One region of the Leuconostoc sp. BM2 genome, then DNA from elsewhere that is predicted to be linked to it. Evidence: riboswitches for the same ligand, from Rfam matches in the RefSeq annotation. Region 1 holds a riboswitch; the other holds the start of a gene.

Region 1 (18,945 bases):
CAGAAATAATGTTACAGCAAACACAAGTTGCCACGGTAATCCCTTATTTTGAACGATTTATGCAGCAGTTACCAACAGTGAGCGCTTTAGCACAGGCACCTGAGGAAGTTGTGTTAAAATTATGGGAAGGACTTGGTTATTATTCGCGGGCGCGCAATTTACAAAAAGCAGCGCAGTATGTTGTTCGTGAATATGATGGTGAGTGGCCGACGACAAGTAAAGAGTTGCAGACTTTGCCGGGCGTTGGGCCATACACGGCTGCTGCGATTGCTTCAATCAGTTTTGGCGAAGTGGTACCAGCAGTTGATGGTAATCAGTATCGCGTATTTAGTCGGTTATTAAAGATTGATGCAGACATTGCACAACCTAAGTCACGGCAAATATTTTATGATGCCATTTTGCCAATTGTTGATCCTAAACGGCCGGGGGACTTTAATCAGGCCATTATGGACTTAGGTGCTAGCTATATGTCCGCTAAAAACGCTGACACGCAACATTCACCAGTCAAATCTTTTAATGCGGCCTATCGTGATGGTGTTGAAAGTCATTATCCGGTTAAAACACCCAAACCAAAACCAGTCAAGCAACTGTTTGTCGCTCATGTTTATGAGAAAAATGGCGCTCTACTTTTAGAACAAAGGCCAGAAACAGGATTGTTAGCTAATTTTTGGACGTTCCCACTAACACCAATTAACAGTGTGGAAGATATTCAAGGCAACATGCTCAATATTAAGCCCGTGGTTCATATTTTCACACATCGCCGTTGGGAAATTTGGTTGGTCAAATCGACATCGATTACGCCGGATTCATGGCAAAAATACTTTAATCAAGAAGAATTGGCAGCATTAAGTCTGCCAAAATTACAATATAAATTGCTGGAGAAATTAAATGTTTCCGAATCTGAAATATAAAAATTTGTTTTTTTGGACAATAGAATTATTAGCACTGTCGGCACTAATTTGGATTGTGTCACGGTTTGATTTTTTGATGCAGCCGATATCAGTTTTCATTTCAACGGTATTCGTTCCGTTAATTGTGGCCGGCTTTTTGTATTATGTCTTGAAACCAATCTTGACCTTACTTGAAAAAATCACCATTAAAAATCATAAAATGCCACATCAACTGGCAGTGATCATAACATTTGTGCTATTTTTGACTGTGATTGGTGGGGCTTTAATATTGCTGGTGCCAACCTTGGTTCGTGAAATGACCAATTTGATCAATGCTTTGCCGGGATTTGCTAAGACGGTCCAATCTTATGTTAATGATACGTTGCAAAGTAAATGGTTTAACAGTTTGCATTTGTCGATTGATGTTGATGAGGTGAAAAGCGCTGTTGGAAAGTATGCAGCTTCGTTTTTGACTATTACGGCGGGGACGCTAGGCAATGTGATTTCAACAATCACGTCAGTGACCATTAATTTAGTGACAATACCGGTTGTTTTATTCTATATGTTAAGTGACGGCAATCGTCTTCTGCCAGCTTTACAACGTCTTTTTCCTGATCGCTTTGCTGATAATGTTGCAGATTTGACAAATAAGATGGACCACACGATTGAAAAGTATATTTCTGGTCAAGCGATTGAGATGCTGTTTGTCGGGGTGGCAATGGCGATTGGCTACCTAATCATCGGTCAACCTTATGCTTGGCTTTTAGGGGTCATCGCCGGCATTACTAATATTGTCCCTTATGTAGGTCCCTGGATTGGTGTCATTCCTTCCTTAATAGTGGCAGGAACGCAATCTTGGAAGCAAATGATTTTGGTATTAGTTGTTATGACAGTTGTTCAGCAATTGGATGGCAACTTTATTTATCCAAATGTGATTGGTAAATCATTACAGATTCATCCGCTGACAATCATGATTTTACTGATGGTAGCGGGTAACTTGAAAGGTATCGTTGGCATGATTTTGGTGGTGCCAGTCTATGCTGTGCTCAGAACTGTCATCAAATTTGGCACACAAATGCGTGAACTTACTAAAAATAAGTGATATAATCATACCATAGAAAGAGGTATCGCAATGCAAGCATTTGATTTTGACAAAAATATTAGTATTTTACGGCAGGCAAAAGGGCAAGCAATTCCATGGCATGAGACGACATACCCGTCTTATACGGCTGATATTTTGACGTTTGCGCAAAGTTATTTTAAGTCGGATGAATATGATAGAAATTTTGATCGCACGTTGCGCCAACATCAATTTCATGAAGGTTTGGCAGAGGCAGATGTAGCCCAATTAGCGAATACGTCTCAGGATTATAGCTTAATAAGAGCAATTGTATCAGCGATTATTCGCGGTGAAAAATACACACCGGGGATGTGGCAAGCGTTGGTACAAAATGGGATTTTACTTGATTTGTTAGTAAGAGAACGTGATTTAAAACAAAAAGCCTAATGATTGTGACTAAAATAGGACTATGAACATTAAAAGGTTCGATACAGAAAATAGTGTATCGAACCTTTTTTGATGATGAAAGTGGCTAACTAATTACAATCTATCTATATGTGTCAGCGTAACTATAAAATTGTGATTTATCAGAAAAATCGGCCATATATTGACCATTCAGACCAGCTTGTTGTCCGATCACGCCTAAATCAATAATCAGTTTTTCATCAGCTTTTGAAAAATGAAGTTTTTCAGACGAGGCCGTGATACGGATATAATTAACCATTCTGTTTATTAAAGCCTCTGGATTTTTACTGGTGTCTATTTGTTTGTTAACTTGTAATAGAACATCAGTGATATCGCGAATACCTGGGACAATAAGCTTAGATTGTAGCGATAAGTATAATAATTCAATGTTGTGCTTTGCTTCGATTACTGTTGTAACGTTTCTTTTTGTCATTTGTTGTTTTTCCTCACTACTTCTATGTTACGCTTATTTGTGATCAAAGGTAAATAAACGCTTGACGTATAATCATTTTTCCAGTAAAATTAAAGGGTTGTGTTAGATATGCGGGTGTGGCGGAACTGGCAGACGCGCTGGATTTAGGTTCCAGTGGAGAAATCCGTGCAGGTTCGATTCCTGTCACCCGTATAATATGGTCGCCGCCATATTATTATATTGAGGTATCTGGTATTATTTGATATAATACTTGAGTACTTTGATCTGCCGACCTAGCTCAGTTGATAGAGCACCTCACTAGTAATGAGGGGGTCGCCGGTTTGAGCCCGGCGGTCGGCATAATTTATGAAAGCTTTAAATGAGTAATTATTCAAAGTTTTTTTTGTGTAATCTAACTTGACATCTTTACCCACAAATTCTACATTTTATTTGCACAGGGCAGATTATTTCATCTATACTAATTTATAACAAAAAAAGAAGAGAGAAACACAGTGGAAGTTAAATTTAATCACGTGACTTTGACCTATCCAAATGGCGTTGAAGTCTTACATGACATGGATTTCGATATCACAGACGGACAACTCGTTGCACTCTTAGGACCTTCAGGTGGTGGTAAATCTACCACGCTGAATTTGATTTCAGGTCTATTATCAGCGACAAGTGGCAATATATACTTTGGGGACAAAGATGTGACAAAGCAAGATGCGTTGGAACGTGGTGTTGGGATGGTTTTCCAAAACTATGCCTTGTATCCTCATATGACTGTTTTAGATAACATCATTTTCCCGATGAAAATGGCTAAGGTGGATAAAGCCACGCGTAAACAGCGTGCGCTAGAATTAGCCGAACTTGTCCGTGTCGCTGATCAAATTAACAAAAAACCAAGTGATCTGTCTGGTGGCCAGCAACAACGTGTTGCCATTGCACGTGCTTTAGCAAAATCACCTAACATTTTGTTGCTTGATGAACCCTTATCTAATCTTGACGCACGTCTCAGAGTTGAAATGCGTGAGGAAATTCGCCGTATTCAAAAGGAAACAGGCGTCACAACGGTATTTGTCACACATGATCAGAGTGAAGCAATGCATGTTGCTGATAAAATCATGCTATTAAATGATGGCCGAATTCAGCAATATGATGCACCGCAATCACTATATGAAAACCCAAACAATCAATTTGTCGCTAGCTTTATCGGAGAACCTGCGCTAAATATGGTACCAGCAGACCAGTTTGATGAAGAGGTGAGACGATTATTTGATGGCGATGTTGCTACAATTGGTATTCGTGCCGAATCATTAACAAATGAGGTAAAAGAACCTGCCATCAAAATGCAAGCGGTTGTCCATGAAGTATTGTCATTTGGACGTGATCGACAAGCGGCGATTTCAGTTGGGTCACAACAACTAGTTGCAACAGAAGTCACAACGGCAGCACCTTTGGAACAAGAAACAACACTCTTTGCCGCACTTAGTGGTGTTTACGCCTTCGATCAAAGTGGTCAGCGATTGCCACTAAGGGGTGATCACGCATGATGAACAATCAAAAGCCTACTTGGAAACAGACATTAAAAGGGTGGCTTTATGTCTTGCCAATGCTAATCATCGTTGCGATTTTTAGTTTATACCCGATTGTGTCAAGTTTGGCGATGAGTTTTTATACGCAATATAACTTTTTCACGAACCAAGTAATGGCGCTTGGTTTTGATAACTTTAAATATTTATGGGAAGACCCATTATTTCATTCTGCTGTGGCGAACACTTTAATTTTCGTTGTTGGTGTTGTCCCATTAGAAATTATCATTTCTTTGACCGTGGCTGTGCTTTTAAACCAGATTAAAGTGTTGGCTGGGTTCTTCCGTACCATCTATTTTCTACCATTTGTGACCAGTATTGTTGCTATATCAATGGTTTGGAAGTGGATTTATAACAAAGATGCGGGCTTATTGAATTATTTTTTGAGCTTTGTGGGTATCCATCCAATTGACTGGTTGAATGATCCAACATGGGCATTGCCAGCGTTGATTATTTTGGCTATTTGGAAGAGTTTGGGCTTCAATATTATGCTTTTCTTGGTTGCTCTCAATAATGTTGACAAACGACTATATAGCGCGGCGACCTTAGATGGTGCCAACGCTTGGAATCGTTTTTTGCATGTTACAGTGCCAATGATTAGTCCTATGACGTTTTTGATTGCCGTCAATGCTGTGATTGGATCATTTAAGGTTTTTGATGAAATATTCTCATTGTTTGGCGGACAGGCAGGACCTGGAAATGCTGCAATGACAGTTGTATTTTACTTATATCGTATGTTTTATGAGCAAAACAAATACGGTATCGCTGCAGCCGCAGGTGTTGTACTATTCTTTATGATTTTAATTGTGACATTATTGCAGACATGGTTTAGCAAAAAACATGTTCATTACTAAGAGGGGTCGACGATGAAAAAGACAATATCAAGAACAATCGTTTACTTACTGTTAGTGATTGGTGCACTGACAATGTTATTGCCATTCTTTTGGATGGTATCAACATCATTTAAAACTGGTTTTGAAGCATTACAAACACCACCAACTTGGTTGCCAAAAAAGCTTCAAATCACTAATTGGATTTCAGCTTGGAAGGCAGCACCTTTTGCAACGTATCTTCTGAATTCGGCAGTTGTATCATTTGTGACCACAATAGGTCAGATTATCACGGCTATCATGGCAGCATTTGCGTTTGCTAAAATGAATTTTTTCGGCAAAAAAACGCTCTTCACTATTTTGTTAGCAACAATGATGGTGCCAGGGGAAATGCTGATTATTCCTAACTTCGTGACACTATCACAAATACATCTAGTGAATACTTATGGTGCTTTGATTATTCCATGGTTAGCTAGTTTCTTTGCAGTATTTACTTTGCGTCAATCTTTTGCCAGTGTGCCGGACCAGCTTTATTACGCCGCCAAGCTTGATGGTGCTTCTGAATGGAAGTTTCTTTGGCAAATTTTGGTACCAAATGCTAAGTCGTCCATTACGGCAATTGGCTTGTTACAAATTATTGGCTCATGGAACTCATTTATGTGGCCATTAATTGTCACAAATACAGACAAGATGCGTACTCTACCTGTTGGGTTACAAGCGTTCAGTTCAGATTCAGGTGTCAATTATCCAGAATTGATGGCAGCGTCGACGTTTGTGATTCTACCTATGGTTATCTTGTACTTATTCTTGAATAAATATGTTGTTGCTGGTATTTCCGGTGGCGGCATTAAGGGTTAACTTACAGTCCACATTTTGTGGGCAGTAAAGAGATGTGATGGGACATGATATCTCTTTACTGCTTATAAAAAGCAGCTAAAATTTTTTGGGAACACGAAAGGAAACATGTACACATGAGTACTGGGAAGAAAGTTGCAGCTTTGGCTGCTATCACGATTATGGCAAGTTCATCTTTTGCAGGTTTGTCGGCTGTGCATACAGAGACAGTGAGTGCAGCAACGAAACCAGTTAAAGTCACATTTTGGCACGCCATGGCTGGCACATACAAAGACGCTTTGCAAAAGCGTATTGATGCCTTCAACAAATCACAAAGTAAGTATAAAATTGTGGCAACTGCGCAAGGTGACTATACGACTTTGAACCAAAAAATCATGGCTGGTGCGAAGTCAAAAACTTTGCCGGTTATGGCGCAAGCAACTTACACACAAGTGCCTGATTACGTAAAAGACGGTATTGTAACTTCACTTCAATCACAGGTTGATGGTAAGAATGGATTGTCAAAGAAGCAACTAAACAATATTTATTCTGGTTTCTTGCAACAATCTAAGTATAAGGGTGAATTCTATTCAACACCTTTCTCAGCCTCTGTACGAGAAATGTTCTATAACAAAACGCTTCTGAAGAAATACAATTTATCAGTACCAAAAACCTGGGATGATATTGCAAAGATGTCTGACGTTTTGAAGAAAGATGGCATTGCAACAGTAGGCTTTGATAAGTCATTTGATATGGAATGGAATTCAATGGTCCGTTCGGCTGGTGTATCATTGGTAACTAGCAAAGACAAAGTTAATGTTGACTCAAAGAAAGCAGTGGCTGCTGCCAAGTTAATTACCGATATGGTCGCTGATGGCACTGCTAAAACGGCTGGTTCTGATATCTACGGCACAACAAACTTTGTTAATGGTAAGACAGCTTTGACTTTCTCATCATCTGCAGGAATTACAGCAACACAAGCAGCTGCAGCTAAAGACTTTGATTGGGGTACAGCACCATTACCATCTTATAAGGGCAAATCAGCAACTGTTTTGGCTGGTAATAGCTTAGTAGTTACGGCAACAGCCTCTAAGAAGCAACAAGCAGGCGCTTGGGCATTCATGAAATATTTGATGTCTGATAAGCAAACTGAAAAGTGGGCAGAAGCCACAGGTTACTTGCCAATTACTAAGAAAGCAACTAAGTCATCTGCTTATAAAGCATACCTAAAGAAGAACCCATTAGCTAAAGCAGCGTCAGACTCATTACCAGGAGCCTTCTCAGATACTGCATTCTTGGGTTACCAAGACTATCGTACGAACTTGCTGAATGCTGTTGATTCAATGTTGACGAAGAAAACACCTGCTGCAGACGCTTTGAAAACTTTATCTGATCAAACAAAGAAGACTTTGAAAGAGAATAAATAATGAGTACGCAAGTACAATTTTTAAATGGACTGAATACAATTGGTGGTAATGTGGTCTCGTTCACAGAGGGGAATACACGATTAGTGATGGACTTCGGTGTTAATTTTGCACCGGCTGAAACACCGACTGGCGATTTATTAGCAGATGGGACATTACCAGCACTACCTGATTTATTCACTGACGTTGAAAGTGATAAGACAACAACCATTTTTGTTTCTCATTTACATCTGGATCATATGGGCGCGTTGAAGTATCTAACCAAGCTAACCGATGTGTACATGAGTCAAGCTTCGGCTGATTTATACCATGTTTTGACTGAATTAGGGACCGAATCTGCACCTAATGCGACTATCAAAGTAATCCCATTTGAGACGCCAATGATGTTTGGTGATTTTGAAGTTACATTTTTTGAGACTGACCATGATGCACGTGGTGCTGCTGCAATTCGTGTCCGTGACGGTGTACACACGTTTGTTCATAGTGGGGATGTGCGACTTGATGGTCCGCACCCCGAACGTGTCAATCATTGGGCAGACATCTTACGTGAAGCACACATTGATTTATTTTTGTTAGAAGGTACAGAATTTAGCTTTGATGCCGATGACGAAAAGGAACATGTGCGCCATACTGAGATGTCATTGCAACAAGATTTTGGACAAATTTTAGATGAACATCATCAATTGGTTGTCATTAATCCTTATGAACGTAACATTGATCGCTTAGAGGCTCTGCAAAATACAGCACGGCTGCATGGTCGTGAAATCCTTTGGGATAAGCAATTTGCTACAATTATGCGGGCAATGGGTGTTGCGGATGTTAAAGAAATTGATTGGGAAGCCGCTTTGGCACGACCTCATCATTATGTTATTCAAAATCACTTTAATCAATTACATGATTTAGATCAATTTGATGGTCAATTTGTATATCTACACATGAATGGCGAACCTTTAGGAGAGTATGATCCTCGATTTGCCGAATTACAGGCATACTTAGATGCCAATCATGTCGAGCTCCAACGCTTGGGTGCAAGTGGTCACGCCAAGCCAGAAGATTTGGTGGCATTAGCACAACATGTCAATGCTCAAAAGACTGTTACTTGGCATTCGTTCAAGCCAGAAAAAGAAGCAGAAGCATTACGCAAAGTAGGTTTGAATGTCTATCTACCAACAAAAGGTGAAACATTAGCGTATTAAAATTTGAATTGGCGCATTGATTGCGTTAAAATTATTCTCGTATCAACGGGATGTAGCTCAGCTTGGTAGAGCACCATGTTCGGGACGTGGGGGTCGTGAGTTCAAATCTCGTCATCCCGATGAACGAGAAATATTAAAAGGGCAGCAAACCATAATTGGTTTGCTGCCCTTTTTTTAAACGATATAATCTCTGAAAGTCTCGCGTTCATTAGTTGACAGCTCAACTGTTATCAGAGTGCCAGTATCATCATAATCTTCCTGTAAAAATGTGTGTTTTGCGGCGAGCTGAGCCTGAACGTTACCTTTGTCAAAAGGAATGTGCAAGTTGACGACTGCAACATCTTTGAACACATGTTGTTTGATGAGATCAATTAAGGCATCTTGGGAAGCAATATCTAAAGCAGAAATGGTAATTGCATTTTCACCAGTTACTTCTGGAAAAACGAGCTCGGTACGATCAGCTTTATTATAAACTGTGATGGTTTGTCGACCGCTAACACCAATTTCTTGTAATGTTTGGCTGGTCGTGGTCATCATGTCTTGATAGTGAGGATCAGAGACATCAACAACGTGTAGCAGTAAATCTGCGCTGGCCGCTTCTTGCAAAGTCGATTTAAAAGCAGCGACTAAGTTGTGAGGTAATTTAGAGACAAAACCAACGGTATCACTGAGCAAAAATTGTTTTTTATCTGGTAATGTCAGTTGGCGCACGGTTGTGTTCAAAGTGGCAAAAAGCATATCTTTTTCAAAAACTTGTTTGCTATCATCGTTATTAGCACCAACACCAAAACGCGCCAACAGCCGGTTCATTAGTGTCGATTTACCTGCGTTAGTGTAGCCGACCAAGGCTACACTTGGTAAATCGTTATTTTGGCGTTGTGCTGAACGTGTTGTCTCACCTTTCTCAAGGTCTGCTAATTCTTGACGAATATGAACCATTTGAGCTGTAATACGGCGACGAGATTGTTCGAGTTTGGTTTCTCCAGCGCCTCGTGACGTAAAGCCACCACCACCAGCACCAGTTTGCTGATCCAGCGTGATTGACATACTTGTACGTAATCTTGTTAACTGATATTGCAAACGCGCCAATTGAACCTGTAATTGGGCCACTTTAGTTTGCGCACGTTGTGCAAAAATATCTAAAATCAAACCAGTGCGGTCCACCACAGTCGCGTTGGTTGCTTTTTCCAAATTACGGATTTGCGAAGGTGTCAACTCGTCGTTAGCCACAATCATGTCGACCTCGTAAGTTGCTACTGCCGCGCTAATTTCCTCAACTTTGCCTTTACCAAAATAAGTTGCTGGGTTAGGGCGTTCCAGTTTTTGGGTGAACGTCTCAACTGGGTCTAAGTTATTTGCTTTTGCTAGGTTGCCTAATTCTTCTAATTCATAAGTTAAATTTGCCTGACTCGTTGTCAAGCCAACTAAAAATACTTTTCGGGGTGTTTCTCGCATCAAAAAATGCCTCCAATCAAACTACGAGACTGGGGCATTTAACGTGTTGACGAAAATTGCAGACCAATCTCAAGAAAAGCGCACCAAAACAGTTGCCTGTTTTTTGTCACTACATCTTAAAATTCGTTCAACAAGTTCCCGTACCTCTTTTTCTTAATAGTGATAGTGTATAAGTTTTTAAACCTAATGTCAAACTTAGACGATATTTCTTATCACGTGGTGTGTTTTTTCAAGTATAATGAAATAAGCTAATCAATTAAATCGAGGTTAAACATGGCAAAAGAAATTTATTTAACGGGTGATCGACCAACTGGTAAATTGCATATTGGGCATTATATTGGCTCATTGAAAAATCGTGTGGCAATGCAAGATTCTGGTGAATTTGATCCATTTATTATGATTGCTGACACGCAAGCTTTTACAGACAACGCTCGTAATCCTGAAAAAATTCGCCGTTCGCTAACAGAAGTTGCATTGGATTATTTGGCAGTTGGTATTGATCCTACTAAATCAACGATTTTTGTACAATCTCAAATTACTGGGTTGCCAGAATTAACTGAATATTTTATGAATTTGGTCAGTGTGGCACGTCTGCAACGCAATCCGACTGTTAAATCAGAAATTCAACAAAAAGGTTTTGGAGAGGGTATTCCAGCGGGATTTTTGACTTATCCTGTGTCTCAAGCGGCCGATATTGCAATTTTCAGGGCCACAAAAGTGCCGGTTGGTGATGATCAAGAACCCATGATTGAACAGACACGCGAGCTAGTTCGTTCATTCAAAAATGCTTATCAATCAGAAGTATTGGTTGAGCCTGTCGGTGTCTTTCCACCGAAGGGGCAAGGACGTCTACCGGGCATTGATGGTAATGCTAAAATGTCAAAATCACTGAACAACGGTATTTATATTAGTGATGATGCAGACACATTAGCTAAAAAAGTCAAGTCGATGTACACTGACCCATTGCACATAAACATTGATGATCCCGGTCATGTTGAAGGCAATGTCGTCTTTACTTATTTGGATATTTTTGATCCTGATAAGCAACGTGTGCAGGCATTAAAAGAGCAATACACTGCTGGTGGCCTTGGCGACATGAAAATCAAAAAGCACTTGATTGAAGTGATGGAAGCTGAAATGGCACCTATTCGTCAACGACGTGAAACATTTGCCCAAGATATTCCAGCTGTGATGGCTATGTTAAAGGCTGGCTCTGATCATGCTAATGAAGTAGCAGAGTCAACAATGAAAGATGTACGCCATGCAATGGGCATTGATTATTTCGACTAAATAAATCACAGCAATCTGAAAAGATTGCTTTTTTAGTGTCGATCATAGTAATAGTGGCATAAAAAAGACACAAATTGTTAAAATATGATAAATTAAAATAGTATATAATGGCAAGATAGAAACAAAATCAGGGGACGATATGGATAATAAAGCACAACTCAACCGCGGCTTCGGCCTGACTGCATCACTGGCTTTAGTGGTTGGCACAATCATTGGTTCAGGGATTTTTTTTAAACAAGGTAGCGTATTAGCGTCGGCTGGTAGTACGACGTCCGCATTAATTGCATGGGCGGCTGGTGGTATTTTGACACTGGCCTCCGGTATGAGTGTTGCTGAAATTGGTTCCCAAATGGCTAAAACTGGCGGCTTATACATTTATATTGAAAAAATTTATGGCAAAGTTTGGGGCTATTTAGCAGGGTGGATGCAAGTCATATTTTATGGACCGGCTATGATGGGATCTATTTCTGCTTACTTTGGGATATTGTTTGTTGACTTGTTTCAATTACCCAAAATGTGGGCGATACCCTCAGCGATTATTGCGTTAGCGTTTGTTGGCATAATCAACTCAATTCCTAATCGTTTCAGTGCTGGCTTTCAGATATTGACGACGACACTTAAGATGTTGCCGATTGTTGCGTTGATCATTTTTGGTATGTTTTTTGGACAGCATGAAGCGTTGGGACAGACAGTTACTGCGGTAGCACACACTAATAGTGGGGGATTTGGGGTCGCTATTTTAGCAACGCTATTTGCTTACGACGGCTGGGTAACTTTGGCAAATATTAGTGGTGAAATTAAAAATCCGCAAAAAGTTCTACCAAAGGCAATTGTATTTGGTTTGATTATTGTCATTATCTCTTACGTCGGGGTCAGTTATGGGACATACAGAAGCTTAGAGGCATCAAAGATTGTTGCGCTGGGTCAAAATACAACAATTCATATGGCAACCAGTGCCTTTGGTGTCGTTGGTGGTCGTTTGATGAGTGTGGCGGTTTTAATTTCATTACTAGGGACACTCAATGGTAAAATTGTTTCATTTCCACGTGTGTTATTTGCAATGGCGCGAGATGGCTTATTCCCGTTTGCAAAAACGTTTTCTAAGATTAACATGCGGACCAAAACACCTAATGCTGCGATTTGGTTTATGATTGTGCTGGGCGACTTAATGTTATTGTTGACTAATCCTGATCGACTCACTGACATTGCCATGTTCACGACTTTCTTGTTCTATATTTTGGCATTTGTCGGGGTTCTCATTTTGCGACACAAAGATCCGACTGGCGTTAATAGAGCATTTTCAGCACCCTTATATCCGTTTATCCCAATACTAGCAATTGCAGGTTCACTTTACGTGGAAATTTCAGAAATTTTGCATGATTTTTCTGGTGTTGTAATATCAATTGCCGTGGTCGCGATGGGCTTGCCGGTCTATCTGATTCTATCAAAGCGACAACTTAAAAAGTAAGTGTTTTAATCAAAAAGAAACCCCCGAAATTAATTTTTCAGGGGTTTTAAAATGATAAAATTATTGATCAGAAGAACTCTCTGTCGACGTGTCAGATGAACTTTCAGTGCTACTTGAGGACTCATCATCTGCAGGTCGGAGAGAAGCAGCCACGGCTTGTAGTGTGCTTGGTACTTCACCACCATAGGCCGGACCAGTTGTTGCTGCCTTTAACCCTAGTGCTTTACGAGCTAGGTTAGTTACACGTTGCTTTTCTTTCTGTGTCACGACTTCATAAGAAATGGCATTACCAGAAGCGTCTGGATAGCTTGTTCCCACGCCTTGAATATGTTCACTCACAATATTATTCTTGGCTTTAATATATTTACTTGCGATTGTTGTCATGTCACCAAATGTCAAATCAGTGAGGACATTTTTACTAAGCGTTGTCATAAATGAATTGTTCAAGAGGCTTGAAACATTGGCAGATTTTTTAATCAAACCTTCAAGAACGAGACGTTGACGCTTTTGACGGCCATAATCACCTTCAGGATCGTCATAGCGCATCCGAGAGAAGGCTAGTGCTGCATCGCCGGTCATAACATGCTTTGTTGCAGACCATGTGACACCATTGTCATCAGAGTGTTCATAACCGGTACTACCTTTGTGGAACCGGTATAAGTTGGGACCGTAATCGTGAGCGGTGTCTTGGCTATAAGTAAAATCAAGTAGTGACTTTACGGAAATACCGCCAACTTGGGTGACCATTTTTTCCAAACCAGCCATATTTACTAACGCATAGAAATCAACTGGAATATTAAGATAAGCTTCAACAGTTTTGATGGCCGTTGATGTTGAACCATAGGCATAAGCGGCATTCATTTTTTGTGGGAAAGTATCTTCATAACCGGGGATGGCAACCATTGCGTCACGAGGAATTGAAATCATTGTCGTTTTTTCTGTTTTGGGATTGATAAGCAATAACATCATTGAATCGGTACGTCCTTTGTAAGTACGACCAAGTTCGCCTGTATCAGTTCCAAACAATAGAATAGATAATGGTTTACCACTAGAAACAACGCTTGAGACATTGCGGGCCTTTTTAGTGCCTGTGCTCTTATAAACCTTATCAATTGTTGATTTAGCGTTATTAATTGCGTACCACGCGAAGCCACCGGCCGTGATTGCTAATACAGCGATGATTGCTAAAATCATATTTCGCAATTTGTGGGTTGGTTTCTTAAAACGATCTGTACGAGACTTTGTTTGATTTTCTGCCATGATGATCTCCGATTAGTGTTGGCCAATGAACATGGCAACGAGTAAAATAATGAAAACTGCGAGGGTAATGCCAGCATATCGCCAATCTTTAATTTTGGTGAAAGCATAAATGGAAGCGATAATTCGTAAAACAGGCGTTAGAATGAGTAAAAATAGTCCTAACATCATGAGAGCGCCAGCTTGAAAATGATAGGAACCATGTACAATCTGTGCTAGTTGACGCGGAAATTGGTTGTCGGGGAAACCGGTTTTGGCACCATTAATGAGGTAGCAAGCAAAACCAAGAATCATCACAACAACAGCAATCATAACGCCAATTCTTAAAACAATGCCAATTTGACGTTCTAAATCTTTTTCTGCTTGATTAGTGGGCATAGGTGAGGGCCTCAATATAATGTAATATTAAATGCTTTGAGCAAGAGTTGTATACCAGCAATACCGACAACTGGGATAAATAGTTGTCGGTATTGCTGGTACATATGGCATGATGCCTGCCCCAATTGTTGCACCTAAAACGATACCTAGAGCAATTGGGACGGCGATGTCGGCTCGAATAGTGCCATTAAAAAAATAAACGAGGGCGCTGGCTGCGGCCGTGACACCCATCATTAAATTAGAGGTCGCGCTGGCAGGCTTGAGTGGCATTTTCATGATACCGTCCATGGCAAACACTTTGAACATACCAGAACCAATGCCTAATAAACCAGAAGCGAGGCCAGCCCATAACATCACAACAGCGCCACCGGGAATATTCTCCACACGATAATCAATGGTTTGATTCAGTGCTTTGTCATAGTATGCGGTGTTGAGTTGCAACTTGTTGGCGAGTGGGTCATCGCGTGCGACCAAATCAGCTTGGTTGTGTACGTGCAATTTACGCCACATCCGGTAAGATTGATAAACTAGTAGCACGCCAAAAAGGAAATTTAACCAAATTGGGGCGAAAAGGCCTGCACATATTGCGCCGACCAGCGCACCAATTGTCGTAAAAATTTCGAGTAACATAGCGACACGCAAATTCAACATGTCGTCTTTTAAATATGCGATTGAAGCACCAGATGAAGTCGCAATCACAGCGACAATACTGGCACCGATTGCGTAGTGAATAGGAATATTAAAACCAATCACTAAGATTGGCGTGACAATCATGCCACCACCAAGGCCCAAAAGCGCCCCAAGGACTCCGGCAAGAACACCAACCAATAGCATAATGATAATGGACAAAGTTAAAGCCAAGATTAAATTCCTACCACTTCACTGTTTTTTCAATAATTATATTCTACACAATGCTACAATTATTATGTACGATAAGCAAACGTGTTTGTAGAATTTTAATAAATTGGGAGAGCGTTTACTGCGTCATGGCGGGTGAACGGAAGTGTATTTGTGTTAATTCAACCTGATAAATTACGAAAATTGTTGATTATTATTTTTGGTCTAGTATTTGCTGTGTTTTGCCTTGCCGTCAGGTTTAACGCGGTTTTGTTGACATTTGGGGATGATGCAGCTACCTTAGTGGTTCAAAATATGTTGCCACATTCTCTGCAAGCTTTGATAACAATAGGGCATCTGTTTGCGCATTATTGGGTAGTCCTGCCATTTATCGCTTTGATGGCTGGTGTTCTTTATCTGGCACAATACAAAATCGCGATGTGGTGGTTCATTATTTCACAATCAATGGGGATGTTAGTGTGTTTGATTGTTGCCATCGTAGTTGGTATCTCTTGGGATAATGGGCTAAAGCTACGTGATATGATGCCAAATTTATTGTTGGTATGGTGGTCGCAAATCTTATTCTTGGTGGTAGCATTGATTGTGCCACGTTTATTTCAATCAAGGCGATTGCAGATAATGATGAATTGGCTGATTGGTGTATTTTGGATTTTCATGATGATTTCATTGGTCCAAATCAATAACATGTTATTATCTAGCGGTCTTGGCGCGTTATTATTTGGCTATTTTTGGTGGCAATTAACCGCACAAACGTATCGCAAGCGAGCTCGTCAATGGCAACATGCCCTAAAAATTGACGGTCGGGTTTGATTGTGATATGCTTTTACTAATATATCAAAGAGGTTGCAATCAACATGAGTCGCATAATTGAGTCTGCCAAGACGTTGATGTTATGTTAAAGGGGCGATTGCCGAAAATGTCATCTGGCAATATGATGTTTGGGCTGGTAATTAACAGTTACTAGACTGTCGTAGTAATACGGTGCGCTTTGAAAAGTGATTAAGAAAATGACTTTTTAAACCTCTTTCTGTGTGAGCAGGAAGAGGTTTTTTGTTGGGAAAAGGAGAATTTTTTATGTCTGAGGATAGTGGGCAAGTTAAACGAAATCTAAAAACACGTCATGTGTCGATGATTGCGTTAGGTGGATCAATTGGTACGGGGTTGTTTGTTGCTTCGGGTGCCACAGTGGCGCAGGCTGGTCCAATGGGCGCTATTGTCGCTTATTTAGCGATTGGCGTGATGGTTTATTTTTTGATGACCAGTTTAGGAGAAATGGCGACTTATGCACCAACTTCTGGTTCATTTTCAGATTATGCAGGTAAATATGTTGATACCGCATTAGGATTTGCGATGGGCTGGAATTATTGGTTCAATTGGGCGATCACGCTGGCGGTTGATATTGTGGCTGTTGGATTAGTTGCCAAGTTTTGGTGGCCAAATACACCGGGTTGGATTTTTTCAGCCGTTGCTTTGGCATTCATCTTTTTGATTAATTTGTTCTCCGTTGGAGCTTTTGGTGAAGCTGAATTTTGGTTGTCAATGATTAAAGTGATTACAATCATCGTCTTTTTGGTGGTTGGCGTGGCAACAATCTTTGGCGTTATTCATTCTGACGTCAATGTCATGAAAAACTTATCAGTTGGCAACCATGGCTTCGTTGGCGGACCACAAGCCATTTTGTCAGTCTTTGTCGTGGCAGGATTTTCTTTCCAAGGGACTGAGCTAATTGGTATTACTGCTGGAGAAGCACAAGACCCTGACAAATCAGTGCCCAAGGCTATCAATCAAGTCTTTTGGCGAATTTTGTTGTTTTATATTTTAGCAATTTTTGTGATTTCGGCTTTGGTTTACTACCAAGATCCACGTTTGTTAAGTTCATCAACTGAAAATATTGCTGTATCACCATTTACGATTGTCTTTAAAAATGCGGGTATCGCTTTTGCAGCCAGTTTGATGAATGCTGTTATTTTGACATCAATTGTATCATCAGCGAATTCTGGATCTTATGCATCATCACGTATGTTGTTTGCCATGGCGCGTAAGGGTGAAGCCCCTAAGATTTTTGGTAAAGTGTCCAAACGCGGTGTACCTGTGGCAGCATTGGTTTTGACGACGGCAATTGGTTTGTTAGCGTTTATTTCTAATACTAAAGGTGGTTCGGTCGCTTATACTTGGCTCGTTAATGCCTCTGGATTGACTGGGTTTATTGCTTGGGTTGGAATTGCGATTTCACATTATCGCTTCCGCCGCGCGTATGTTGCACAGGGTAAAAGCTTGTCGGATTTGAAGTATCGGGCAAAGTGGTTCCCATTTGGGCCACTATTTGCATTGGTTATCTCAATTGGGGTAATTATTGGACAAGATCCAGAAAGTTTTACTAACTTGAATTGGGAAAAAATCGCAATAACATACTTGTCTGTACCATTATTTGCAATTTTATATATTTGGTACAAAATTTCCCATAAAACAAAAGTGATTAAGTTAGAAGAGGTTGACTTGTCACAACCTAAAAAGTAAATAGCACTTATCGCTGAATGCCAACGAGCATCCAGCTTTTTTATGCAATAAATTCATTTAAAGAGCAATTTATGTGAATAAAATATGAACTTTAGCCCCTATTAACGAATATTTGTTATGATAAATAGCAAAGTAATGAATCATTATGATAGCAACTGTCATGATGAGAAAGTGGGGCAGATTAATGTTACATATACAGACGTGGTTGGGTGGACTAGCAATGTTAGCAGTATTTTATCGAAATGTGCCAGCACTTCGTGCGTTAAAACGTGGACAATTCCAACCAAATTTTGCGACTTTTATGATTTGGGCATTAATTTCGTTAATTGAGTCTGTGATTATTTTGGCTAATCGTGGCGGTTTTGGCGCAACATCAATGGTTTTGAGCGTTATCTTTTTTTCCTACTTTGGCATTATTGGACTCAAATACGCCAAAGAACAACCAATTAATCGACGATTTATTGTGGCCATGTTAGGTGCAGTTATAGTGCCACTTTTGTTGACCTTGGGTCATGGGCTGACGCAGGGAGAGCTATTGTTTATATTGGCGATTGTTGAAGCCTTGGCAATTATTCCGACGATTCAGAAAATTAAACAGGCACCGTATTCAGAGAGTTTATCTTGTTATGTTTGGAATGATATCTCGATGTTATTGAGCCTTTTAGCGGTTCATATCATTAGTTTTGAAACTGTTTTTGTGCCATTAATATGGGTATTTATTATGAGTGGGTGCATTATTTATATGTTAGTGTTGAGAAGCCGCGCACCAAAATGTCAAGAATGTGCCGTTTTGGATTAAAAATATATCATAGTTGGTTGCATGAACAAACTAACCGTGGTAAGATATATTTTGTAAAAGAAATGATACCGCTTTCAGATGCAGAAAGCCGGTTTGGTACTAAGAAAGACAAACTATGTTAAAAGTCAAGAAAAACAACTAAATGTAGAATAATAATTTGGTTGAACGACAAATAAACGTTTTAAATTACTATTTTAAAACGTTCCCATGGTTTGTTAAT
Region 2 (10,389 bases), on a different contig from region 1:
AATGAAACCATCATGCCAACGGTCAGTGAACTAGAAGCGCTCAGTGGTATTTTTTCAGCACAATTGGATACCAAAGGTATCGAGACACAAAAACTAGCGCACCCTATTCACATTCGTTTATCTGTCGACTATTTGTTAAATCTTGGCATAACAATGTCAGATTGGATTACCTTAAAATGGGCATTTGAAGGTCAGTGGGGCTCCGATAAATTAGCAGTTGGTTTTTTTGATAACAATCAATTAACACGAATTGTCGAAACAGAGTCAGAATTTGTTGCCGCTTTTGCTGGCTATTTAATTTTACAAACTGATGGTGAGTTTGAACCCTATATTGATGAATTTAACGATGATAAAGAATATGATTGGCGCTTGATTCGCCATAGTGGTGAAACGTTTACAGACGTGACTCGTATGCTTGTCACGTCTGAATTGACGGAGATAAAGCATGGCTGAAAATTTAATTATAGCGACGGATGCTTATAAGTTGACCCACCATTTACAGTACCCTGATAATATTACTAAGTTATATTCTTATGGCGAAGCACGCGTAGGTGGTCAGTTTGATCGAGTAAGCTGGTTTGGTTTGGGGATGATTTTACATGATTATTTTCATATCAAAATTACTGATGATATGATAGACGAAGCTGAAAAGATGTCTTTACAAACATTTGGAACATCGGCTTACTTTAATCGTGCTGTCTGGGAAAAAGTTCGTGACTTGGGCTACTTTCCTGTCACTATCAAGGCATTACCTGAAGGCATGACTGTGCCAACGGGGAATGCGTTATTTACAATTGAAACGACAGCACCGTGGTTTGCCACAACGTTGAATGCTTTGGAAGCCCTTTTAATGCATGTCTGGTATCCAACGACAATTGCCACTAATTCTATGGTGATAAAAAAACGTTTGCGGCCATTGTTTGAGCAGTCTGGTTCAGTTGATGGTTTGTTTTTAGCGGTGAATGATTTTGGACTACGAGGTGCTACGAGTTTGGAATCTGGCAAACGCGGTGGCGCTGCGCACTTGTTACATTTTCAAGGATCCGATAATTTGGCGGCGTCGCAATACTTTGAGAATGTATATGGTATTGCGGGTCGGGCTTTGTCCGTTTGGGCGACCGAACATTCGGTTGCAACTGCTTATGGTGATGGACAAGGTGAATTTGATTACGTGAATGCGCAACTTGATCGTGCACCAGAAGATGCTGTTTTGTCGATCGTGATAGATTCTTATGATGCCATCAACTTTGTCAAAAATGTGATTGGATCTGATTCAATGAAGTCAAGAATCATGAAACGTTCAGGTAGAATAGTGTTGCGTCCTGATTCCGGTGATCCTGAACAGATTGATTTAGAGGTATTAAGTTGTTTGGCTGACATTTTTGGTACGGAAACAAACGATAAAGGCTATCGCGTGATTAAACATAATGTTGGTATCATTCAGGGCGACGGTATGAAAGCTGATACCATCGTATCACTTTATGAAAAGCTACTGGCAGAAGGGTGGTCAGCTGATAATTTGGTCGTTGGTTCTGGTGGTGGTTTGCTACAAGAAGGATTTACACGTGATACTGAACGCTTTGCTATTAAAGCCGCGTATGCCGAGAAATCCAACGGTGATCATCTCAACATTCAAAAAAAGCCTAAAACTGATGTCTCAAAGGCATCAAAATCAGGACGTTTGAAAGTCATTCAACGTGAGCAAAAGATCATCACTGTTTCTCAAAACGAACCTGGTGAAGATTTATTAAAGGTAGTCTACCATAATGGGATTGTGTCACCAATTAATGGTGCAGACATATTGGCTCGCGCCAACAATCATGAGTGAAAGGACTAATAACAAGTGGGATTAAACTATCATTTTAGTAAACAACCAAGTGAAGACGATATGTCAGTCAAAGTCACACGACTAGATGAAAAAGCCGCAGCACAAGCATGGCGTCAACGTGATAAACGTGATCATCAACCAATTAGTGAACCTGAAACAGGCATGGTTGGGCGTGACATTAAAGCATTAGGCACTGAATCAGCTATCGGAAAAGATGAAAGAAAAGCGCAAATGCAAGTTTTGTTTAATCAAGGGATGACTAGTTACATTGATTTAGCTTTTAAAATGAACTTAACAGAATCAACAATAAGACGCTATGGTAAAGAGCTTGGGCTAACATTTATTGATCAAGAATTTTAATCAATATGTTGTTCACAAAACAAGGTTATAAGTTAAGATTAAAGACAAGTAAATAATTACCTTGACATTTTCTAATTTTCAAGGGATAATAGTTAAAAATACTTATATATTTCACATAGAGGTTGCGATTGACATTGCGCCTGCCGGAGCTCTTGTAGGGGTTGATGGTAGGTTAGGGGACGTCGCCGAAATACGTTTTATCTACAAATGAAACGTGTTGGGCTAAGGGTTAAGAACCGTTAGACTGTCGCACACGTGCGATGAGCTATGGCAACTGTCAAAATTGGTAAATTAAAAAGCCGTTAGACTGTGACCGTGAGGCTCAGACTAATGGCTTTTTATTGTGAATAAGGGGAAAGCATGAGTTATCCAACGAATACGAATCAGCATTTAACAATTGAAGACGTCGACACTATTGAATTAGCGCAAAAGTATGGTACACCGCTGTATGTTTATGATGTAAGTCATATCAGACAGACAATCCGTGCTTTTAAGCAAGTATTTGAACAAGAAAAGATTCCATTTGTGATTAGTTATGCTGGAAAAGCATTTGCCACAAAAGCAATCTATCAAGTTGTTGCTCAGGAAGGCATTCATGCAGATGTGGTGTCTGGTGGTGAACTATATACAGCACTAGCTGCTGGCTTTCCAGCAGCGCATTTAAGTTTTAATGGTAATAATAAAAGTTATGACGAATTGACATTTGCTGTTAAAGAAGGTGTCGGAACCATCATTGTCGATAATTTTTTAGAACTAAAATTACTTTCTGAAATTACTGAAAAAAATGCCATTAAACAGGACATTCTGTTACGAATTTCGCCTGGCATTTCAGCACATACACACGAGTTTATCAGTACGGGTCAGCAAGATAGTAAATTTGGCTTTGATTTAATATCTGGGCAGGCGAAAGAGGCTTTTGACATCGCCATCAATGATGATCATTTAAACTTACGTGGTTTGCACGCACATATTGGTTCACAAATTTTTGATGTTACTGGTTTTGAACAAAACGCTGCGCTCCTTGCTGACACGGCTAATGCTTGGGGGTGGCAACCTGAAGTGATTAACGCCGGTGGTGGTTTTGGTATTAAATATACTGATGAGGATAAGCCGTTACCTGAAAGTGAATTTGCACAGGCTATTATTCGTGTATTGAAAGCAAAAGCTGCTGAATATGATTGGAAAATGCCAGAAATATGGATTGAACCTGGACGCTCAATTGTTGGACCAGCTGGGAAAACACTGTATACAATTGGCTCAAGAAAAGACATTCCTGATATTCGCCATTATTTGGCCGTTGATGGTGGTATGGGTGATAATATTCGACCGGCGTTATATCAAGCTAATTACACAGCAGTGTTAGCTAATCAACCGAATGCCCAAACTGAAGAAGTCGTTCGAGTTGCTGGTAAATATTGTGAATCTGGTGATGTATTAGTCTGGCAACAAGCTTTACCAGCCACAAAACTAGGGGATATCTTAGCGGTAAATGCAACGGGTGCTTATGGTTATGCCATGGCCTCGAATTATAATCGTAATCCCAGACCAGCAGTGGTATTTGTCGAAAACGGCCAACACCAATTGGTTGTAGAACGAGAAACATTTGAACATTTAGTGTCGTTAGACCGAGATTATACTTTAGGAGAATAGTAGAATGCCTGAAAATGAAGCACAACGTTTGATCAACTTTATTGCAAATGCACCCAAAAAAACACCTGTGAAAGTGACCTATAAAGGATCACTTGATGCTGAGGTGCCAGACCAAGTCAAACATTTTGGTAATGATATTTTTGGTCAATTAATTGGTGATTGGGCTGATGTTGCGCCATTGATTTCAAATTTGCCAGAAGATAGTGTTTTGATTGAAAATGATTCACGTAATTCAGCAGTACCGTTGCTGGACAAAAAGGCTATCAATGCTCGAATTGAGCCTGGCGCTATTATTCGTGATCAAGTTAGCATTGGTGATTCAGCTGTGATTATGCTTGGTGCCGTCATTAATATTGGTGCCGAGATTGGCGCGGGGACAATGATTGATATGGGAGCCGTCCTTGGTGGCCGTGCAATTGTTGGTAAAAATTCACATATCGGCGCTGGTGCCGTACTGGCGGGTGTGATTGAGCCAGCATCTGCCCAACCTGTGCGAGTTGGAGATAATGTTTTGGTTGGTGCAAATGCGGTTGTCATTGAAGGTGTGCAAGTTGGTGATGGTGCCGTTGTTGCTGCTGGTGCGATTGTCACCAAAGATGTACCGGCAAACACGGTGGTTGCTGGTGTACCTGCCAAAGTAATCAAAACAATCGATGAACAAACGCAACAAAAAACCGCTTTAATTGATGCACTAAGGAGTCTTTAATGACAGTTTCTGAAGCAGATATACAGACATTTCGGCGTGAATTACACCAAATACCAGAACTAGCTTTATCCGAATTTCAAACACATGATTATTTGCTCAAAAAAGTTCAGTCATGGCAGACTGATTTTATGACCATACGGGAGGTGCCAGAATTACCGACAGCTTTGTTAGTAAGATTTGAGGGTTCCCATCCTAAAAGAACAATTGGTTATCGATCAGATATTGATGCTTTGCCAATTACAGAAGACACACAGCTACCATTTTCCTCAATACATGATGGTCGCATGCATGCCTGCGGGCATGATGTTCACATGAGTTTGGCCTTAGCCATTACTAAATATTTTAGTGAACATCAGCCAGAAGATCATGTCATTATCTTTTTCCAACCAGCAGAAGAAGAAAAGAGTGGTGGAAAATTAGCCTATGACTTGAATTTATTTGAAGGTCAATGGCGACCAGATGAATTCTATGGTATTCATGATCAACCTGATTTGCCTGCTGGCACTTTGAGTACGTTAGCAGGCACTTTATTTGCTGGTACTGCTGAGTTAAAGGTTGATGTAATTGGCCAAGGCGGTCATGCAGCCTATCCTCACTTGGTTCATGATCCAATTTTAGGCGCTGCGGAGTTAATTACAACGTTACAAACAGTTGTTTCGCGTGGTGTTGATCCAATTGAAGGTGGCGTTGTCAGTATTGGCACAATTCAAGGCGGCTTCGCAAATAACGTTATTCCAGATCGTGTTCATTTGGAAGGTACAGTACGTAGCATGACATTATCTGGATTGAAAACGATGATGTCACGCATTCAAAAAATAGCGGATGGTATTGCTTTAGCCAACGATTTGACTATTGAAGTATCGCTAGAAAGTGGTAGTTATTTACCAGTGGAAAATGATCCAAAATTGGCTGAAAACTTGATTAATTACATGACGGAAGATGACAATATCAACTTTGAATTAGCCAAACCTGCTATGACGGGCGAGGATTTTGGGTATTTATTACAGCATATTCCTGGCGTGATGTTGTGCTTAGGCGTAAACGATTCCCATCCACTTCATAGCGCCAAGCTTAACATTGATGAAGCAGCACTGATGCCCGGATTTTTGGCCCTTAAATCCTTTTTAGTTTATCGCATGTCGCAAGGAGATTGAAAATGTACGAAAATATTCGTTTAATCACCGCAATTGTAACACCGTTTACAGCCGATGACAGTATTGATTATGACTCGTTGGATAGTTTGATAGAACATTTGTTGCAGCATGGTACGCAAGGTTTTGTTGTTGCAGGTACAACCGGCGAATCCCCTGCATTAACTCACGAAGAAAAGCTGGCTTTAACCACGCATATTGTCCAACAAGTTAGTGGCCGTGCTTTAGTAATTGCTAACGCTGGCTCTAATAATACTAAAGAGTCTGTTATGGCAGCGCGCGAATTAAGCGCTATTACAGGCGTTGATGGTATTTTAGCGGTTACACCTTACTACAATAAGCCCAGTCAGGCAGGGATGATCGCCCACTTTGAAGCCATCGCAGACGCCGCTAGCAAACCAGTCATGCTTTACAATATTCCAGGCCGTACCGTGGTTGGTTTGACACTAGATAGTGTTTTAAAGCTTGCAAAGCATCCGAACATCAACGCTATCAAAGAAACAACCTCGGTTGATTTAATTGCAGCTGAAGTTGCTGGTACGACTGATTTCTCAGTTTATACTGGTGAAGATGCGATGACCTTATCAGCTTACGTTGTGGGTGGAGCGGGTACTATTTCAGTTGCTTCACATTTATATGGTGATGAGATGACAGCGTTATTTAAAGCGATGGCTACAAATAATTGGCAAGAAGCCGGCAGGTTGCAACGGTATTTGACGCCAAGAATGAATGCATTGTTTGCTTACCCATCTCCAGCACCAGTTAAAACAAAACTGGCTGATCTTGGTTTGATTAGAAAAGATGTTCGATTGCCTATTTTAGCCTTGGCTGAAGCTGAAAAGGCACATCTGAATGATTTATTGGAGAATTCATGACAAAAATTATTTTAGCAGGTGGTTTCGGCAAATTAGGTGAGGCGATTCAAAATGGTCTCAAGGCCGATTATGAAATTGTTGGCATTTTAAGTGGTCATCAGCATGATAGTGACATACCAGTTTGGACATCTCTTGAAGACATTGATGTATCAGCAGATATCTGGCTTGATGTGAGCACACCAGCGACCGTATATGAGAACGCCCAGTACGCAATTGCTCATAATATGGCATTAGTCATTGGTGCGACAGGCTTAAGCGATGCGCAAGTCACTCACCTTAAAGCTTCAGCGACAAATGGTATTTTAATTGTCCCAAACTTTAGTTTGTCAGCTGTATTGTTAATGCAATTCTCAAAAACGGCAGCGCAATACTTTCCAGATGTGGAAATTGTTGAAGCACATAACCCCAAAAAAGTGGACTCACCATCAGGCACTGCAAAACAGACTGCACGAATGATTGCTAGTTCACGACAAAAAGCACCAGCACAAACAAGTGTTGGTGAAGCGCGTGGCGAAAGAGTTGACGATGTGCCTGTGCACGCGATGCGTTTACCAGGTTATATTGCGCAACAAACAGTTTACTTTGGCGGCATTGATGAGCAACTCACCTTGTCACAAAGCACAACTAGTCGTGCTGCGTTTGTGCCAGGTGTCATAATGTCATTAAATGCCGTTACAAAATTAGATCACCTCGTGATTGGACTTGACCAGTTATTAAACTAAAAAGTTACTTCAGTAATGAACTGAAGTAACTTTTTTTATTGATTATAAACACCTTCGGCGATGTCAGCTAAAGTATCGCGAGAAGGAACAAAGAAAAGTTGACCAGACAAAATATCTGAAAAAGTGAGTAAATAATCAGATTGGTCGACCATATTAGTTAGCATGCCCTTGGTAACTGACCAATAGCGTGAATACCCAATGAAATAAGTGCCAGTGTTGCCCGAAGCTGGATCTGAGAATGGTACATTCATGCGAACAATTTTTTGTTCTTCACCATTTTTTTCAAATTTTGACGCAACATTATGGGCATTTTTGAATTTGTCATCATCTTCTAATTCTAGATCGGTAAATTTTTCACGACCAATTGCTTTTTCTTGTGTTTCATTATTAAGTTGGCCCCAAAAGTCCATATTATGACGCCACTTTTGGGCAAAAGCATAAGATCCATTAGTAAAGTTTGGATCTTCATCTCCGATAAGCGCATAACCTGCAGCATCTTCAACAGCTGGCGCTTCCGTACCATCAATAAAACCAATGATTGCACGTCCTTCAAAATAGCGGAATCCCTTAGTTTCATCGACTACGTCAGTGATATTTTTTAGAAAACGCATAAATTGTGTTTGTGCCTCGTAGACAACAGCTTCATTGCTAGCGCGTATATGAAAAAACAAATCACCAGCGGAAGCAGGCATTTCGTATTCTGGGCCCTTAACGCCGCTGAATGTTTCTAATTCAGCAGGTTTAGGTTGATTTGGGAAAAGATATTTCCAAGCTGTTTCACTAAATCCAATGGCAACTTTCAAGCTTGATTCTGTTGCCAAATGAGAATCACGAATACGTAACGAGCGAATAATTGCCTGTGAGCGATCCGCAAATTCTTGAATTGCCGCTTGTGTTTTTGCGCGATCTATTCTCTTGAACTTGAGTACAGTGAATTGAACATGTTCACCAACATCTTTCCAAACATCTTGCGCTTTTAATGGATTAACTGTCATTTTTCCCTCCAATTATTAAACTAGTGCTATCATACGCCAATTAATTGTTTTAATCAATAATCATTCTAAATAACTCTTTTTGCTACTGTGTCTAAAATCACATAAAATTCATATTTATCATGTAAAATAAACGTAAATAGGTAATAATATTAGTTTTATGATGATTATTTAAGATGATGGCATTATTAATGTTATGATATCAAAAATTGATTAAGGGAGCAGTAATTATGGAAATTAGAATCATCGGCGCTAGTCACGCCGGCATAGCGTGTGCGTTACGCGCGAGGGAAGAAAATCCAGATAGTAACATTGTCATTTACGAAAAGCAAAAGAGCATTGGCTTTGTAGCGCAAAGTATACCGCTCTATTTAGCTGGCGATAGTAACTTTTTGAAATTATCAAGTTATACCACAATTGCTGAACTAGAAGCAAAACATATTACAGTTAAAACACAAACTGTGATTGATTCTGTTGATCTCAGTAACAAGACCATTCACTATGTTGACATGGTTTATGATGTAGAAAAAGAAGATCACTTTGATAAATTAGTCGTTGCCACTGGCTCGTATCCCAGTCTGTCATTGGTTCAAGATGGTTTTGTAGATAAACTGTATGTTATCAAAAAATTTGAAGACGCGGTTAAAATTAGACAATTAATGGCTGAAAGTCGGAGCTGCATTGTGATTGGTGGTGGTGCAATTGGCATTGAAATGGCTAAAATTTTGAGTGAATTAAAAATTGAAACCACAATTATTCATTCTTCTGATTTCATCTTAAACCGATATTTGGATAAAGAAATTGCGCTTGATATGCAAAATGCATTGGTAGAAAATGGCGTTAAAATTATCACAAATACTTTGATTACCAGCATTGATGAAGAGAATCTAAAGGACAGTAATCGTAAAATTAGCCATGTTAGAACAGCTGATGGTCAACATTTTGAGGCTGACGGTATTATTTATGCAACTGGTTTTAGACCCAATTCGTTTCTAGTAGCCGATCAAGTAGCACTGGGCGATCGTGGCGCGATTATTGTAGATGATTACATGCAAACGAGTCATCCAGATGTTTATGCTGTCGGTGATTGTGCGACAACCAAACTAACCAACGTAAAGGAACCAACTTATGTGCCACACGCGAGTGACGCCATTCGACAAGGAGATGTTGCGGGCGCTAATTTAGCAGGCAATACTGTCCAATTGAAATATTCTCAAGGCACATACAAACTGAATTTTGACCGTGACATATCGTTATGCATGTCTGGTTTGACACACGAAAAAGCGAAACAAGAAGGTTTTGATAGCGATGTTGTTACCATAAGAGATCAATATGTCAATGGTAATGCTTTCTTTGAAGCTTATTTGGTTTATGAAAAAGTGACCCACAAAATATTAGGTATACAGTGTAAAGGATCATCCTTTGAGGTTGGCGCGCAAGCAGAGATTATTTCCTTAGCTATCCAAAATAATTTAACGGTTGAAGACCTTCAATACAGTGATTTTTATTTCAAACATGGCTTCAATAATCCTAGAAGTTTTACGCAGATTCTTGCTGATGCGATTCGCCAAAAAGAAAAATCCGTCAAGTAATGTTGGCGATGGAAAGGAGTGCTGACAATGGTAACAGACCAGAAAATTAGCGAGTTAGACTACTGTTATGTGTCATGGGAACTTTTGCAAGAATTAGAAAAAAACGCCTTTTCCAGAAACGAGTGTATCAGAGCATTTAAAAAAGAGTCAAACGACAGACAATCTTTGATTACAAGTGTTGTGGCATTAATCTTACCAATGACTTTATTGGGAAGTATTGTTTTTTCTAATCACGCAGCAAGTTTAATGTATGGCAGCACGGGCACGACTGAAAATATTTGGACGCGCGTTGTTGGATTATTAATGTTATCGGCCTTTTTATTTTTAATCGTCTATATGTTGTCAAAAGAATTGTCAAAATATAAGGTGTTTTGGCCAATTAAAAAATTAATTAATCAAGATTTAGAGGCAAACTTACGTTTAGAAGTTGAGGCAATTGATCGAAAAGCTTCAAAAATTATCAACGATTCGATACTTAAGGACTCTAAGATTCCAGATAAATTTTTGTCATCT

Evidence for each region. A riboswitch is a leader RNA that binds a small molecule or an ion and turns the genes downstream of it on or off. The one in region 1 is predicted to bind lysine.
Region 2: it holds a riboswitch for lysine, as region 1 does, so the genes downstream of both, lysA (diaminopimelate decarboxylase) here and BMG01_RS02275 (amino acid permease) in region 1, are expected to answer to the same signal.

Annotation. Positions count from the first base shown of each region.
Region 1 covers NZ_MOWQ01000004.1:38-18,982, reverse strand. The annotation lists gene mutY (A/G-specific adenine glycosylase) at 1-911, shown strand, start outside; gene BMG01_RS02365 (AI-2E family transporter) at 889-1,992, shown strand; gene BMG01_RS02360 (DUF6508 domain-containing protein) at 2,023-2,397, shown strand; gene BMG01_RS02355 (bacteriocin immunity protein) at 2,498-2,848, opposite strand; tRNA gene BMG01_RS02350 (tRNA-Leu) at 2,959-3,040, shown strand; tRNA gene BMG01_RS02345 (tRNA-Thr) at 3,115-3,187, shown strand; gene BMG01_RS02340 (ABC transporter ATP-binding protein) at 3,340-4,380, shown strand; gene BMG01_RS02335 (carbohydrate ABC transporter permease) at 4,380-5,273, shown strand; gene BMG01_RS02330 (carbohydrate ABC transporter permease) at 5,286-6,107, shown strand; gene BMG01_RS02325 (ABC transporter substrate-binding protein) at 6,221-7,510, shown strand; gene BMG01_RS02320 (MBL fold metallo-hydrolase) at 7,510-8,703, shown strand; tRNA gene BMG01_RS02315 (tRNA-Pro) at 8,750-8,823, shown strand; gene hflX (GTPase HflX) at 8,878-10,158, opposite strand; gene trpS (tryptophan--tRNA ligase) at 10,432-11,448, shown strand; gene BMG01_RS02300 (APC family permease) at 11,588-12,916, shown strand; gene BMG01_RS02295 (LCP family protein) at 12,977-14,176, opposite strand; gene BMG01_RS02290 (DUF1634 domain-containing protein) at 14,189-14,551, opposite strand; partial or broken gene BMG01_RS02285 (sulfite exporter TauE/SafE family protein) at 14,563-15,385, opposite strand; gene BMG01_RS02280 (hypothetical protein) at 15,563-16,219, shown strand; lysine riboswitch at 16,239-16,406, shown strand; gene BMG01_RS02275 (amino acid permease) at 16,484-17,926, shown strand; gene BMG01_RS02270 (hypothetical protein) at 18,111-18,725, shown strand.
Region 2 covers NZ_MOWQ01000043.1:1,259-11,647, reverse strand. The annotation lists gene BMG01_RS09230 (helix-turn-helix transcriptional regulator) at 1-453, shown strand, start outside; gene BMG01_RS09225 (nicotinate phosphoribosyltransferase) at 446-1,828, shown strand; gene BMG01_RS09220 (hypothetical protein) at 1,844-2,188, shown strand; lysine riboswitch at 2,297-2,464, shown strand; gene lysA (diaminopimelate decarboxylase) at 2,549-3,838, shown strand; gene dapD (2,3,4,5-tetrahydropyridine-2,6-dicarboxylate N-acetyltransferase) at 3,843-4,544, shown strand; gene BMG01_RS09205 (N-acetyldiaminopimelate deacetylase) at 4,544-5,698, shown strand; gene dapA (4-hydroxy-tetrahydrodipicolinate synthase) at 5,701-6,570, shown strand; gene dapB (4-hydroxy-tetrahydrodipicolinate reductase) at 6,567-7,292, shown strand; gene BMG01_RS09190 (Dyp-type peroxidase) at 7,328-8,287, opposite strand; gene BMG01_RS09185 (FAD-dependent oxidoreductase) at 8,515-9,876, shown strand; gene BMG01_RS09180 (hypothetical protein) at 9,904-10,389, shown strand, end outside.